One region of the Shewanella sp. MF05913 genome, then DNA from elsewhere that is predicted to be linked to it. Evidence: predicted binding sites of a transcription regulator. Region 1 holds the regulator's gene; each other region holds the start of a gene.
The links. Region 1 encodes sigma-54, which starts transcription at its own class of promoters, with help from an activator protein. Its sites were predicted from a motif close to GTTGGCACGNNNNTNGNNT; they were not measured.
Positions count from the first base shown of each region.

Region 1 (5,578 bases):
TACAGTGATCATTTTTCCGATGCCACTTTCCAACATGAGCAGTCCTAATACGCTAGCGGCACTGGCTTGTTTGTCTGCTTGAATTAGGGTGATTTCAGCATCAAAGTCAGCAGCCAGTATTGCTAGCTTTGTGGCTGCTCGTGCATGTAAACCTAATTTATTTGAGATGGTGACTTGGCGCTCAAGCATGGCTAGCACTCCAGATAGGACTAAAGCTGATCTTCACTGATATTTAGCTCTCTGTGGCGGGCGTTGACTGTGTGTTTACTGCCTTGTCTAAATCGCTTAGCGAGTTGGTCGGTGATATAAACTGAGCGATGTTGTCCGCCTGTACAGCCGATGGCGATGGTTAAATAACTGCGATTATTACGCTCTAAATGTGGCATCCAGGTTTCGAATAGATTTTCGATTTGCCAAATAAACTTATTCACCAGAGGCTGACGGCCAAGAAACTCTTGCACAGGCTCATCAAGACCTGTTAATGGTCTTAATTCTATTTCCCAGTGCGGGTTAGGTAAAAAGCGCACGTCGAACATAAAGTCTGCTTCGGTCGGCATACCGTGTTTAAAGCCAAACGATTCAAAATTAATCACTAACTCTTTATCAACACTGCCAAGCAATATTTGTCTTACTTGATCGCTTAGCTCGTAAATATTGAGTGCCGATGTATCGACATAGTGATCAACCATTTTGGCGATAGGTTCGAGTAAGCGGCCTTCTAATTTAATCGCTTCTTGTAATGAAATATGGTTTTTAGATAGCGGGTGTAATCTGCGGGTTTCGCTGTAGCGTTTAAGTAAAACTTTGTCGCTAGAGTTTAAGAAAAAACTGGTAATTTCGGTATCAGGTTGCAGTATTTCAAGTTGTTCTTGAAGCACTTTGCCTTGTTCGGCAATATTGCGCACATCAACACTAATCGCTACGAGGTCATTACTGCCTTTTAACTGAGCCAATAAGGTGCCAATTAGCGGCAATGGCAGGTTATCAACACAGTAATAGCCTAGGTCTTCTAGTACTCTTAATGCTACTGATTTACCTGAGCCTGACCGTCCTGATACGATAACAAGTTTCATGCCGTAATTACCTGATAGAGTTCTGTAGAATCGTGGATTTTACGCAGCTGTTTTAGTACTTGTTTGTCGCTGAGTTTTTGGGCCATCGAAGATAAGGTGCTTAAGTGTTGTTGGCACTGATCTGCAGGAACTAATAATGCAAATAAGATATCGACAGGTTGTTTATCGATGGCATCGAACGAAATGGGTTCTTCGCATTTTACAAAGATCGCAATAGGGTGATCGATTGTCGTTAATCGGCCATGAGGTATTGCAATACCATTACCTATACCTGTGCTACCCATTTTTTCTCTTGCGATAAGGCTTTCAAACACCTCTTGCGAAGACAGGGTCGGGTACTGGGCAGCGACTAAATCGCTGATAAGTTCCAGTACCTTTTTCTTACTGCCCGGTGTGGCACAGGTGGTGCATTCCGGCTGCAGGATGGTACAAAGTTCCATCGTTAGTGTTTTGTATACTTCTCTTTGTGTTTAATTACCTGACGATCGAGCTTATCTATCAGGGCGTCTATTGCTGCATACATGTCTGTATGTTCTGACATTGCAAAAATTTCTCCGCCCTTTAGGCTGACTTTAGCTTCTGCTTTTTGTTGTAATTTTTCTACGTTGAGTACAACGTGAACATTATTGATCTGATCGAAGTGTCGTTCAAGCTTTGAAAACTTTTCCTGAACGTATTCACGTAAAGATTCGGTTATTTCAACATGATGCCCTGATAAATTGATCTGCATTACACTTCTCCATTGTTGAGTGATTTATAAACTCTTACGTTGGTTTGAGGGCGGTATCATCATTGCCTCACGGTATTTTGCAATCGTACGACGAGCAACGTTTATGCCCTGTTCGGCCAATAGTTGAGCCATTTTGCTGTCGCTAAGCGGCTTTTTCTGGTTTTCTGCAGCAACCAACTTTTTAATAAATGCGCGGATTGCTGTCGATGAGCACTCTCCGCCATCATCAGTGCTGACATGGCTAGAGAAAAAGTATTTTAATTCAAACAACCCTCGTGGGGTGTGCATGTATTTTTGAGTGGTCACGCGCGAAATGGTCGATTCATGCATTTCTACGGCTTCAGCAATGTCATTTAATACCATAGGTTTCATGGCTTCTTCGCCATATTCGAAAAAACCTTGTTGGAATTGCACAATGCAATTGGCTACTTTTAACAGGGTATCGTTACGGCTTTCAATGCTTTTGATAAACCATTTAGCTTCTTGCAAATGACCTCGTATAAACTGAGTATCAGATGGGTTTTTACTGCTGCGAGCCATTGCAGCATATTGCTGATTAACACCTATTTTAGGCATGTTATCTGGATTGAGTTCAACAACCCAACGGCCATTCTTTTTAAATACTGTGACATCAGGGATTACGTATTCGTCATCGACGGCAGTAATCAATAAGCCAGGACGCGGATTAAGAGATTGAATTAAGGTAATGGCATCACGTAACTCATCTTCTTTTAAACGCGTTTTACGCATTAATAATCTAAAGTCACGCCCAGCGATTAAATCCAAATAATCTTTGATGAGCATTCGCGCATTTTCAATGTGCGGAGTTGAGTCTGCATATTGTGACAGTTGAATGAGTAAACATTCACTAAGGTCACGTGCAGCAACACCTACGGGGTCAAAATGTTGAATTCGCTTTAACACCGCTTGAACCTCATCAAGCTCAACATTTTCATCGCCCATAGCTTCTAGTATTTCTTCAGTGCTTTGGGTTAGATAGCCGCGTTCATCTATTGCGTCAATGATGGCTGTTGCGATGGCAAGGTCGGTGTCTGAAAATGGCGTTAAGTTTTTTTGCCACTCTAAATGTTCATATAAGCCTTCGGTGGTTTCCCCTTGAAAAGGCATATCATCGTCACGCATGCTGGCACTACCAGACCCTGACATCGGTGAGGCGGTATAGACTTCATCCCAGGTTGTGTCCATGGGCATGTCGTCCATGGTTTCTTTACTGATGGATTCTGTGGTATCGATGGTTGAAGTATCTTTTTCGACACTCACATTACTGTTGTCACTGAAGTCTGTGTCTGATTGATCGCGACTTTCTTTTAAGGGATCTTTAGCTTGAGAAAATTCATCTTCTATTTCAAGCAATGGATTTGAGTCCAGCGCCTGTTGGATTTCTTGCTGTAGCTCCAATGAAGATAATTGCAGCAAGCGGATGGCTTGCTGCAATTGAGGGGTCATAGTGAGATGCTGACCCATTTTAAGTTGGAGTGACGCTTTCATTTACCGCTTATCCCTAGATGATTTCCATAAAAATAACAATCTCGAAAAACTGTAATGGGGTGTCACGTACGTCAATGACATTTCACGCAATTTAGGTATCGTTCAATGGAATGAATTAGATAGGCTAAAAGGCGGATACCCAATCAACTTGAAGATACGTGTTTCAGAGCTTCACCGTGTTTTCAATACTAGGCGCGTTAATGCGGTAATGTAGGCACCTTATAAATTAACGCAACAACGTAGTGGGAACACGGTGAAACTCCCAAGGGGCAAGTTTTACACGCGTTCATGCTGTGTTATTGATTTTGGAAAGGGAACGACCATTAACCGCAATCAATGCCTTGCCTAAACGCGTGTAAATTCTTGCTGAAATCGAGTATCTTCAGGTTGTTTGGGTATATAACCTAACTATAGCTTGAATTGTTCACCTAAGTACACAGCTCGAACTTGTTGATTGCTCAAGATCTCTTCAGGCGTACCTTCGGCAATTAAATTACCTTGGCTTACGATGTAAGCTCTTTCACATACATCGAGTGTTTCGCGAACATTATGGTCGGTAATCAGTACGCCTAATCCACGACTTTTTAGCTGTTGGATAATTTTTTTAATGTCGATAACCGAAATCGGATCAACACCCGCAAAAGGTTCATCAAGCAAAATGAATTTAGGGTTAGCAGCGAGTGCTCGGGCAATTTCGACTCGACGGCGTTCACCGCCAGACAATGACATGCCTTGGCTGTCGCGAATGTGAGTAATGTGAAACTCTTCCAATAAATGCTGGAGCTGTTCAATACGTTCTTCATTACTGAGTTCTTTGCGGGTTTGTAACACCGCCATGATATTGTCGTGCACGGTGAGTTTTCGAAAAATACTGGCTTCTTGTGGTAAATAGCCAATCCCTTTACGGGCTCTAAGGTGCATTGGGTCAGCGGTGAGGTCGTCATTATCAATTAATATACGGCCTTTATCACTTTTAACTAACCCTACAACCATGTAAAACGTGGTTGTTTTACCGGCACCATTAGGGCCAAGTAAACCGACAATCTGCCCCGTTTTTACTGTTAAGCTGACGTCTTTTACGACTTGACGCGCTTTATAACTTTTGGCTAGGTTTTCAGCTGTTAAGGTAATTTGGCTCATGGTTTTATCTGCTTGTTGACAGGGATCTCAGGCAGCTTTTGTTTTGGCGCTGACTCGTCTTGGAAATTTTCTGGTTGAATAATCGTGATGACGCGATCTTGGCCTTTACCGGTACTCTCAGCAATTAACTCTTGGGCTTTAATGTTGTATTTAATTAGGTTGCCCGTGACCTGACTGCCTGCTTGGTCTAGCTTGGCATTACCGGTTAACGTCAGAGTTGTTGTGGCGAGATCGTAACTGATTTCGTTGGCACTGGCGGTACCGATGTTACCGTCGTCGAGTTCTTGAGAAAATGTCGCGGGTTTACCCGTCGCGATTAAGCGTTTTGATACACCGTTTTTGGGGGTAAATGCGCGTAATTCGTCGGCATTAATATTAATCGTGCCTTGCACAATCGTCACGGGGCCATTAAAGACAATTTGATTGTTTTTAATGTCGGCAGATTGGCTCACTGCAGCAATTTTCAATTCTTGTTTGAGATCACCTTGTTTTGCCATAGCTGGAATGCTCAGCATGCAAAGTAAGCCACTTAATAGTAATGCGGCATTGGCGCGAGGATGTCGATTATTGTGACTCATATGTTCCTTCTACTTTGCTTAGTAGCGATAATTTTTGCGTATTCAAGTCAGCATGTAGGCCTAAGCCTTGGATCATAAACCCTTTACCTTTGATATACACCATCTCTTGTGAGCTGCTTATCATGGTCGTTAAATCTAGGGTGACTGCTTGTGTGGTCACTGACTGTAACGGTTCTTCAATATCAATTGCATCGATAATAACATTATTTTCTAAGCTGACTTTATTGCTCTGTTTATTTAATTGTCCTTTGTCAGCGCTGAGTAGCCACTGTGCTTTACCATTTTCTGGGTAAATTAAATAAACGGGATCAGTAAAGTGGGTGATATCGCTGGAAGCATAATGCTCCATATGCTTCGCGGTGACTTTACTGGCAATCAAACCTTGTTCATTGTATTCGGTTGTGCGTAAGTCGTTGGCGACAAAGTCCGGACGCTCAATACCTATCACTTTTACGGCATCCATTTCACTGCGTTTTACTTGCGTTTGCCAGTACAACACAAGGGCAAGGCCGAAAAATGCCGCTATCGCGATGGTAACTCTATTCATA
Region 1 is NZ_JCAYNT010000002.1:517,209-522,786, reverse strand. It holds gene AC19MV_RS05745 (HPr family phosphocarrier protein) at 1-189, opposite strand, end outside; gene rapZ (RNase adapter RapZ) at 210-1,073, opposite strand; gene ptsN (PTS IIA-like nitrogen regulatory protein PtsN) at 1,070-1,513, opposite strand; gene hpf (ribosome hibernation promoting factor) at 1,516-1,803, opposite strand; gene AC19MV_RS05725 (RNA polymerase factor sigma-54) at 1,828-3,312, opposite strand; gene lptB (LPS export ABC transporter ATP-binding protein) at 3,721-4,452, opposite strand; gene lptA (lipopolysaccharide transport periplasmic protein LptA) at 4,449-5,030, opposite strand; gene lptC (LPS export ABC transporter periplasmic protein LptC) at 5,017-5,577, opposite strand; gene kdsC (3-deoxy-manno-octulosonate-8-phosphatase KdsC) at 5,574-5,578, opposite strand, start outside.

Region 2 (5,578 bases), on a different contig from region 1:
GTTAAGCCCGCATATGAACAATTAATCCGTTACACCAAAACCCTAGAAGCGCGCGCGGATGATCGTGATGGTGCCTGGAAGTTACCAAATGGTGAAGCATTTTTTAATAATGCGCTTGCCCGTACTACCACCACTAATATGACAGCCAATGAGATCCACGACCTTGGATTGTCTGAAGTGAAGCGTATTCATAATGAAATGCGTATCATCATGAAAAAAGTCAATTTCTCTGGCACTTTGCCTGAGTTTTTCACTTTTATGCGTGATGACAAACAGTTTTATTACCCAGATACCAAAGCAGGCCAACAAGCATATTTAACAGAAGCAAAAGCGTTAATCGATAATATGGAATCTCGTTTAGACGAGGTCTTTAAAGTTAAACCCAAAGCAGCTTTATTGGTTAAACAAGTTGAATCATTTCGTGAAAAGTCTGCCGGCAAAGCATTTTATGACCAACCTGCACCAGACGGTTCACGCCCGGGCACTTACTACGCCAACTTATATAAAATGGATGCCATGCCTAAATACCAAATGGAAGCATTGGCTTACCATGAAGGTATTCCTGGCCATCACATGCAAATAGCCAAAGCACAAGAGCTGCAAGGCATTCCTCAGTTTCGTAAATTTAACGGCTACACAGCCTATGTTGAAGGTTGGGGATTGTATTCTGAGTATTTCCCTAAAGAAATGGGCTTATATGCTGATCCATATTCAGACTTCGGCCGATTATCAATGGAGTTATGGCGCGCCTGTCGCCTAGTGGTTGATACAGGTATTCACACTAAAAAATGGACACGCGAACAAGCGATTGCTTACTACGTTGAAAACACGCCAAATGCTGAGTCTGATGCGATAAAAATGGTAGAGCGTCATATTGTTATGCCATCTCAAGCGACCGCTTATAAAGTGGGTATGCTGAAAATTTTGTCCTTACGCGAACAGGCGAAAAAGCAGCTTGGGGATAAATTTGATATCCGCGAGTTTCATAATGTAGTGTTACGAAATGGTCCACTGCCGCTCGATGTACTCGAAGAACAAGTCAACAAATGGATTAAGCACATAAAAGCGGCGTAAAAAATATGCCAGTAAAGCAAGCTTCCATATCTTGATTTACGATATCAAAAATGCAGCAACCTGAGGTTGCTGCATTTTTTATTGAATTGAATTAAACGGAGAAAAAACACAAAAAAATAACCCCAGATCAATGCCTGGGGTAACCAAAAAAACTAGGATGATGGTTTCAAAGCTGACATGGTTTTAGTTTGGAACAAACAATTGTCAGCACTGATTCAAAACTCGCTTGGTTGCCGATTTGAGCCTCAACTGAAAAGGGGTCATTTCTCAGAAAACGCATATTCAAATCATTTTGAATCAACTACCTCCCATTGTATTTAAATAAGAACAGAGTGCAATAACAAACATGCCGATATTCAGTAAGCCATTGATTAATTATCCGCTAAATAACTAAACAATGAAAAACTTAAGCATATGATAAATATAAGATAAAAATAAAGCCGCAAGGTAATATGCGGCTTTGTTTTATTTAGTAAACAATGTTTCCACTTTTACTTACGAAGTTTGTATAAATGTTCGAATTTAGCATCCCAATATGGTGGGCTACTGATGTGCGTTTTAATGAAATCGATAAATGAACTGACTTTAGGTGCCAAATGCTTACGACGTGGATAAACCGCCTGCAAGGGTAAATTATGCGTTAATTGCCAATCTGGTAATAACGGCACTAAAGTACCTTGAGCAATTTCATCTTCCATTAAGTAACTGGCAAGATACACAATCCCTAAACCACTTACTGCTGCCGATTTAAGTGCAGGAGCGTTATCAACACGGAAGTTACCCGAAACACCGATTTCGCAGTAATCTTCACCCTTTTTAAATTGCCACATGCTGTGCTCGTGCCACTCACCTTGATACACCAAGCAATTGTGTTCAACCAACTGTTCAGGGCGGCTAATATTTCCATGTTGAGCAATATAACCTGGTGATGCAACAAGCAAAAACTGACATTTCATTAGCGGTCTAGCAACCATACCTAAAGGTAGTTGCTCAGACATTGTTAACAATAAATCTAACCCTTCACTGACAACATCCACTTTATGGTCAAGTAGACTGACTTGCAATTCAAGCTCTGGGTGACGAGCCATAAATTCTGGCAATGCTGGAATAATATGCATGGTACCAAATGATTGTGAAATACCTACTTTCAACACGCCACGAGTGGCATCATTTAAGTTATGCACACTTGAAACGGCTTGTTCAGCATCGCGAAGTAATTCTTCACCTTGAAGGTACAGTAAATTACCTGCTTCGGTCAGGCTTAAGCTACGTGTAGTACGTTGAATAAGTTGTACACCAAGTTTGTGTTCAAGATCTGCGACTTGAGTACTGACTTTAGATTTAGAAATGCCAAGACGTCTGGCTGCAGCACTAAAACTTCCTGCTCGTGCAACGTGAGTAAAAATTGCGATAGGTTCTAACAGTTCTAACATGGAAGTCGCCTTAAACTGGTTACGACATTAATAAAATTCAGGTGCTTGTTGAATCCCAAATATAAGCAAGTCAACTGCCACATTTGAGTTAAACATTCACATCAACTCAGTCATATTTATCGAATTAGATTGAAAAAAATGGCAGAACACGCAAAAGCTGTTATCCGACACTCATTTTTGTCATCGTTAAACATAACCGCATCTAAAGTAGAGTATATTTTTTCTTATAATTTGGGTGAGTATAACAAAAAAACACTATATGGCTCTATATTTATAATTGACAATTTTTTTATCAGAACAAAGAAATTAAGCTACGACAGGCAGATGAGGGCTTTAGGCACATAAAAAAAGCCCCTGTGTCTTGAAAAAGAGCACAGGGGAAGTCAGGTGTCATATCAGGGAGACGGGTTGACTAAATAAAACAACTTATTTGGTGGTTTCACCGAGTTTAGCTAACGTGTATGGCGCAAGTTCAGGAATGGCTTCTCGCGCTTGGCTTTCAAGCACTAATAACGCTGCAAAGTTGTCGCATACGGTTGTAGCTCGCGCTTCAAGCCCTTGAGACTGTGACTCAAGTTGCTTCTCAATATCGGTGCCTACATTGTCCATTTTTTGCGAAAATGCATTCATTTTCTCTTCAAACGTACCACCTTCTGATGACATAATTTGACTGCCCAGGGTCATCATTAGCGATCCCATTGAACTCGTTACCATTTGTTCAATTTCTTGCTCAAACTCTTTATTGAAGGTTTTCTCTATTGAGGCTTCTGTTGAGCCAAGGTAAAACTTATCACCTTGCTGATAGGCCATGGTATCGACTCGCTTTTGAATACCGACCATGAGTTTGTCTATTTGCATACCCGCAGCGTCGCCAAAAACAGGCGTCAGCGCCATATTAACGGCCTGAGTAGCGATAGAAACCACGTCACCGACTAAATCGATAACATCAGGCACTTGGCGCGATAACTCTTCTGAGTATTGGGTTAACAGTTTTTGCTGCTTATCATCTAAGGTCACATTTTTGCCATCAACATACAGTTGACCTAATTCAACACGGTATTTTTCATTGCCATTATCACTGACCTGTAAAGTTGTCGGTTCCACGGTGACATCGTAGTTTAACGTGACATTACACTTTTCATCATTTAGTGACATTTTAGCCATAGCGGGTGTCCATGCTCCTGCTGTAAACAGCAAGCTACTTACCGCTAAACTACAAATTAACTTTTGTTTGGTCATGATAAAAACCCTTTTAGTATAAGAATATGAGTAATTGGTCTGGATATAGTGATTACTAAGCACAAGTTGTGCCAATTCCGTAACCCACTAATTTATAGAAGATAAAACGATTTAGATGTATTCAGATAGGCAAGTAAACATTCAATGACGGCAGTGTATTCGCAAAATAAACCAAAAAATAGTCTATTTTGCGAATCTCAATAATAATTAATTTACCGGTGGGCTATTAAAAAATAGAACGGCCTAGTTGTTGACTGATGTGCTCAAGCATTGCCGTGCCGGCAAGCGAGTTGCCATTCATATCAAGCTCGGGAGACCAAACGCAGATAGACATATCACCCGGTATTACCGCAATGATGCCGCCACCCACACCACTTTTACCTGGCATACCAACACGATAAGCAAACTCCCCTGCACCATCATATAAGCCCGATGTGGCCAGTAATGCATTAAGCTGCCGAGTTTGCACTGGTGACACTAAATTATCACCGTTTAAGGTTTTGCCTCGATTAGCTAAATAAAACATCGCCCGAGATAAATCTGCGCAGTTCATTTTTAACGAACAATAATGAAAATAACTTTTCAGTACGGTATCAACATCACCATCAAAATTACCAAATGATTTCATCAAATACGCAATAGAGGCATTACGGGCACTGAACTGATATTCAGAATCTGCAACCACTTTATCGTAGCTCACAATCGGGTTTTGGCTTAACTGTCTGACCACTTCTAGCATACGATGCTTTGGTGCACCTAAACGCGCTTGCAGTAAGTCGGCGATGATCAAAGCACCCGCATTAATAAATGGATTACGCGGTTTACCTCGCTCTAACTCCACCTGTACTAAAGAGTTAAATGAATGCCCTGACGGCTCTTTACCGACACGGTTCCAGATTTCATCTTCTGTGTACAAATTTAACGCGAGCGTGAGGCTAAAGACTTTGGAAATACTTTGAATAGAAAATGGTTCGAGGTAATCACCGGCCCCAATGGTAGTACCATCGATAGTCGTAATGGCAATACCTATTTTATTGGGGTCTACATTGGCAAGGGCAGGAATATACCCTGCCACTTTACCTTTACCCAATAACGGCCTGACTTTGTCTACCGCTTCTTGAAGTAATAATTGCTCAAGCAATTTGGTTTATCCCCACCAAATATCGTATAAGTCACTGACTTCGATACCTGACACTGGTTTGCTTTGCCAAAATGCTTTCGCGGCGGCAACGTCTTCATCAGTACATTTACCAATAGCTTGAGTAGCAATAATACCTTCCCACTCTTTATGCCCACCACCGTGAAAACCTAATTGACGAGGTTCGATAACTTCATTGATGAATTGATCGACTAATGCATCAATGTCGGCTTCTGATACTGACTCATCAAATATCCAATTAATGTCAAACCCAAACTCTTGAAATTCATCGACTCGTAATTTTTTACGTAAACGTCGGCTACGATTTTGCGCCATGATGTACTCTCCTGTTGCTAAAATTAAGCGATACGCTCAAACATGATATCCCAAACGCCATGACCTAAACGGTGACCGCGCGCTTCAAACTTGGTTAACGGGCGATGATCAGGACGCTCAACCACTGTACCAGTAGTCGATTGGTTTTTATAACCTTCAGCGGCATTCATTACTTCTAACATATGCTCGCTGTAGTTTTCCCAGTCAGTTGCCATATGAAATACGCCACCAACTTTAAGCTTACGACGCACTAACTGAACAAATTCAGATTGCACTATACGGCGCTTATGATGACGCTTTTTGTGCCAAGGATCTGGAAAGAATAGCTGTAAACGCGCTAATGAACCATCAGCAATAC
Region 2 is NZ_JCAYNT010000007.1:14,856-20,433, forward strand. It holds gene AC19MV_RS10495 (DUF885 domain-containing protein) at 1-1,074, shown strand, start outside; gene AC19MV_RS10500 (LysR family transcriptional regulator) at 1,566-2,507, opposite strand; gene AC19MV_RS10505 (YggN family protein) at 2,934-3,746, opposite strand; gene glsB (glutaminase B) at 3,973-4,887, opposite strand; gene AC19MV_RS10515 (50S ribosome-binding protein YggL) at 4,894-5,220, opposite strand; gene trmB (tRNA (guanosine(46)-N7)-methyltransferase TrmB) at 5,244-5,578, opposite strand, start outside.
Region 2: the regulator sigma-54 is predicted to act here: its motif matches at 3,804-3,822, upstream of AC19MV_RS10505 (YggN family protein).

Region 3 (5,578 bases), on a different contig from region 1:
AATTTCTTGTTTAAACTGTAGCTCTTGAGCGTCAATACTGGTTGATTCACTAGGAGGCATATCTTGTCGCGCCATACGTTTGGCTACGTTATCCACATCTAACTGAATTGCTAGTTCCTCTGCTGTATCCGCAGGAAACTCTACTGGCTTGTAAACTGATACAATAGTTTTTTTATTAATCCCTTTGAACATCACTATTCTCTATATTATTCAACTATTAGGTTCTTTTCGTTATATAGTCATGACCATACCTTCCATTTATACCAATAGCTGGACAAGGTTTAATCAACAGCCTCTAAATCAATCTTTCTGATGTTTAACAGGTACATATTTCTATCTTTATACTCCTTTTCTAGTAGTTCGACAATAAATCGCTATATTGTTGTTATTTAGATGGTTATGTACACGATATTTAGTGGCTACAGAGAAAGTTTTATTACAAATTATGTCAAGATATTTTTCGTACACAAACGAACGTTCCCCCCTTACTTGAAATTGCTTACATATATCTCTGAACTTGAGAAAATGACGTTAGCTGGCCATGGCCTTTCTCGCACACCCATGTGCTTCAAGGCATCCTGCCTATCAGAGCCAGCTAGCTTTAGAGGGGAGGGGACGCCCCATATGAAGCGTTAGCATTTTCATTCTTTACCATAAAGAGGTGGCTGAAGAACACTCAGACGAAGTTAAAAGTTGGATTTGACCACGTCGCGAAATTATCGCTTTCCAGATAATTTTGATGTGGCGGCTGGGAGATCCAAGAGGGAACAGCCGTTGGTTTCCTCTTGCTCTGGTGTGGGCGAAGCGCCACGACGTTAGTGGCCGCAGGCCATAAGCAAAAAAACACCTGGATCCCGGCTCAAAAACATTGCCGGGAAGACAAATTTAAACTAACCGACCTATATAGATATACTTGAATCAAACTAACGTTTATTCACCTGTCGTGGGCGAAGCATCACGACCTTAATGGCCGTAGGCCATAAAATGAAAATTACCCTTGTGGAATCATCACAGACAACGACTTAGGTTTCACCTCAATACGCATATCATCAGCCTCAAACAGCTCGCCATCAATCACGTACTTAAACTGAGTATCGGTTGTTAAATAGATTTTTTTCGCCTGTTGATGATGAATCGCACTATTTGCAGCGTTTTGGTCTCGACTGCCTGTTAAGCCTGCAAACAATAACTCGGTCATGCTAAGCAATTGTTGTGGCGAGGTGTCACTTGCCTCAATCCAGGTAATGTCGAGTAAACCATCATTAATAATCGGTTCGCCATTACCCTGAGCTAATACGCTGGAAAATGGCGCGGCATTGGCAACCACTAAACTGGTGGTGTCGATAGTGTGGGTTTCACCATCATCGAGCTGTAAGCGTAGCGATAACGATTGATTTTCATCAATGGCTTCCCATAAACCATTTAAATACGCTAACTGACCCATGTCGTTCTTGGTTTCGCGGTCGGCTTTTTGAATCATTTTATGCTCAAACCCTAACCCCACCAGCAGTAACATAATGATGTCGTTACACACTGCGGTATCAATACGTTGGTGATGACCTTGAATTAAAATATCTAACGCCTGCGACACGGGTATTAACTTACTTGTGACACCAAATAAGGTGTGGCTTAACGCATTAGTGGTGCCCATTGGGATAATGCCTAAATAAATATCACTGTCGACCAACACCGAGGCGACCTCGTTAACCGTGCCATCGCCACCACAGGCTATGACGATATCGGCACCTTTTTCTTTAGCTTGTTCGGCTAATTGCACCGCCGATTTATCTTTAGTGGTGTACAACACATTAAGCTGAAAATAGCGCGATAGGGTTTGTTTAATATGATCGGCTTCATCGTGCCATTTACCGCCACCCGACACAGGATTAACTATCAACCAAGCTTGTTTATGGATATTAATTTGCTGCTTTTGATGCATTTTTTCAACGCCCGCTAACTGCCACTTGTTCAAGCGTGCCGTTTGACGAATATCATTAATGCTTTTGAGCACTTCGGTAAACTGACGGTTTTTATCGCGGCACACTAAATACGCGGCTAACACTAATACTGAACGGCCTCGGCCTAAGGCGCAATGCACTACCACATTATTACCTTTGCGTACCTGAGTGTGTAACCAGTTTACGGCTTGATTTAATTGCGCAACGGTTGGCACATTATGGTCTAACACCGGAATATTTAAATACTCGATATTTTCGTCCACTAAGGTCCATTCAAGTGCATCAAACTCGGCGGTCACATCTAAAATAGCCCCTATTTTTTCACGTTTTAATTGCTCAACGTCGCTTGGAAACAAACGGCACGCTAAATACAATTGTTTATCTATCTTTTGAATTGCCGGCACTTTATCGTGCTTTCTTGCCCATGAGTTATACGCCTGACAGCCCATTAAAAACGGCACAAAACTCCAACTGATATACCACGGGATACTGCCATCCTGGCTTTTACGAAAAATCCCCGCGCTATTAAACCAATACGCAGAGCTGACTAGAGCTAAAGACAATGCCACCCAGCCAAACGCCACTTGCAGCACTACATTTGGTAACGCGATGCATAAACACAACGCGATAAAAGTACCAAGGGTGTAATAATATTTAATGTGGATTTGGGTCGGCATAATCGGTCCTCCTGGAGTGAAATAATAAAAAGCGGCACTCATGCCTAATGCATGAGTGCCGTTATATTATTAACAGTCTGGATCTTCGGCTTTCATGCCTTCTTTTACATCTTCACAAGCATCCTCAACTGCATTACCCGCATCTTGAATCATCTCATCGACCTTCTCACCGGCATTTTCGGCTTTGTTATCTGAACATGCTGATAAACCAGCAGTTAATAACACCATAAAACTTGCCATTGTGATTAATTTTAATAATTTCATAATTCATCTCCTTGATGATGGTAAAGACTTAATTGCTGGCAGATGCTTCTACTAGCTACATTAAGATATGCTTAATTAACAATTAAGCCATGTTTATTATTTAGATGGCTGCTGTTTAAATGACTATTGTTTGGATACCTGTTATTTAAATGACTGTTATCGAGGTGATTTACCACGCAGCGCATTCGACACAAGCGAAATTAACAACAACACCACAAAGATAAAGAAAATAAATTTGGCGATCCCTGCGGCTGCACCTGCAATACCGCTAAAACCCAATAGACCTGCAATCACTGCTATCACTAAAAAAATTAATGTCCAGCCCAACATAAAAACCTCCTTGGTATACGGTTTGTCTTAAATGTATTGAATATGCATAAACGATATTAGTACGTGCGATGAACTCTGTATGTCTGTGTTTTGTATACTTCTTATCGTTCGTATGTTTCTCATTGTTCGTATACTAACTAAAGCCAGCATCGTGCCAACTTTCAAAAACAATCATAAGCACCTGAAATTAATAAAATAAAAAGTTATGCGGATTAAAAGGGAAATCAGAAACCCAAACCTACGTAAGCAATTTTTACCGACTATTCGGTAAGAGTTTCAGGCTCAAAGCCTAATGGGAAACCAACAGATGTAAAAAAGGGCTGCCAACAATGGCAACCCTATTTTTTATGATGTTAATTTACGATTTATCGCATCTTTATCTTGGTAATTTAATGGATATAAGCGCCGCTAAAGCGACAAATGCACTCGAGATCCACAAACAGGCTTCTAGACCATATTGTTGATACACCCAGCCCGACAATACCGTACCAATTAAGCGCCCCATAGCATTGGCCATATAATAAAAGCCTACATCGAGTGATACACCATCATGTCCGGCATAGCTGACAATAAGGTAGCTGTGCAGCGATGAATTAATCGCAAACACCGCACCAAACAACAATAAACCGGCGATTAATGACTGTTGAATATAAAAGTCAAAATGTAACGCTAATGCAATGGCTGCTGGGATAAGCAATAAATAACTAGCCCATAAAAAAGCCGAATGCCCTGTTGGCACCTTGCCTTGTTTTTTGCCAGTAAAGTACGGCGCAAATGATTGCACAATACCGTAACCAATCACCCAGCAGGCCATAAAGCCGCCAACCCACCAATGGTCCCACTGAAAGGTAACCGCTAAAAACACTGGCAATGCCACCACAAACCACACGTCGCGGGCACCAAACAAAAACATCCGCGCCGCCGACAGCATATTAATCGCCGAGCTTTTTGAGAACATATCAGTAAATTTAGGCTTGTTTTTAGCTTTACCTAAATCGGCTTTTAAGCTGAATAAACTCATCAACCACACGACTGCCAACATAGCTGCCATGAGTATCACTGCGCCGCGAAACTCAAGTAATGTCAGTAATAACCCACCTAAAAAGAAACCCACCCCTTTTAAGGCATTTTTAGACCCCGTAAGAATCGCGACCCACTGATACAACTTACCCTGAGCATCACCAGGCACCAGCATTTTAATCGCGCTTTTGGCACTCATTTTATTGAGATCTTTGGCAATACCAGACAAGGCCTGCGCCGCCATCACATACACCACGGTAAGCATATCGGCGGGTACAGTTAACATGGCAAGGGCGACAATTTGCAGCCCAAGACCAATGTTCATGGTGTTATTTAACCCCAGCCTTGCACCTAACCAACCGCCAACCAGGTTGGTCACTACGCCAAAGATTTCATAAAACAAAAACAGCATGGCAATGTTAAGCGGGGTGTAACCGAGCTGATGAAAGTACAACACCACCAGCATACGTAGCGCACCATCCGTTAAGGTAAACGCCCAATAATTACCGGTAATAATCAGGTATTGTTTAATCTGCGGCGGCAATGCGCTCAGTGATATCAGCCCCATGCTGGGTTATTCCTTATCTGCTAGGCCAACTTTGCGGGCAAGCTCAGCAGTGCGGTTAGCGTATCCCCACTCATTGTCGTACCACACGTATAATTTCAATTGGGTGTCGTTAACTACCATGGTCGACAAGGCATCAATAATGCTTGAACGTGGATCGGTTTTATAATCAACAGACACTAATGGGCGCTCTTCATAGCCCATAATGTCTTTAAGCTCATTGTCAGCAGCTTGTTTAAGCAATTGATTCACTTCTTGTACTGTAGTGCCGCGAGCAAGTTCAAACACACAATCGGTAATCGATGCATTGGCCAGTGGAACCCGAATAGCATGACCATTTAGTTTGCCTTTAAGCTCAGGAAAAATGTGAGTAATAGCAGTAGCAGAACCGGTTGTGGTGGGGATTAAACTGATACCACAGGCACGGGCACGGCGTAAATCAGCGTGCGGAGCATCTAAGATTGTTTGGGTATTAGTGATGTCGTGGATTGTGGTCATCGAACCATGTTTAATGCCGATTTTTTCGTGGATAACTTTTACCACTGGCGCTAAACAGTTGGTGGTACAAGACGCAGCCGTCACAATCGGGTGAATCGCTTTATCATAAAGGTCATCATTTACGCCCATCACAATATTGAGCACGCCCTCTTCTTTCACTGGTGCTGTAACCACAACACGCTTAACACCTTGCTCTAAATACGCTTGCAACAAGGCCTTGGTTTTAATTTTACCTGAGGCTTCAATCACTACATCGCATTGTGACC
Region 3 is NZ_JCAYNT010000009.1:66,417-71,994, reverse strand. It holds gene AC19MV_RS12300 (hypothetical protein) at 1-192, opposite strand, end outside; gene AC19MV_RS12295 (diacylglycerol kinase family protein) at 992-2,635, opposite strand; gene AC19MV_RS12290 (hypothetical protein) at 2,705-2,899, opposite strand; gene AC19MV_RS12285 (DUF1328 domain-containing protein) at 3,056-3,229, opposite strand; gene arsJ (organoarsenical effux MFS transporter ArsJ) at 3,606-4,817, opposite strand; gene AC19MV_RS12275 (ArsJ-associated glyceraldehyde-3-phosphate dehydrogenase) at 4,824-5,578, opposite strand, start outside.
Region 3: the regulator sigma-54 is predicted to act here: its motif matches at 3,370-3,388, upstream of AC19MV_RS12285 (DUF1328 domain-containing protein).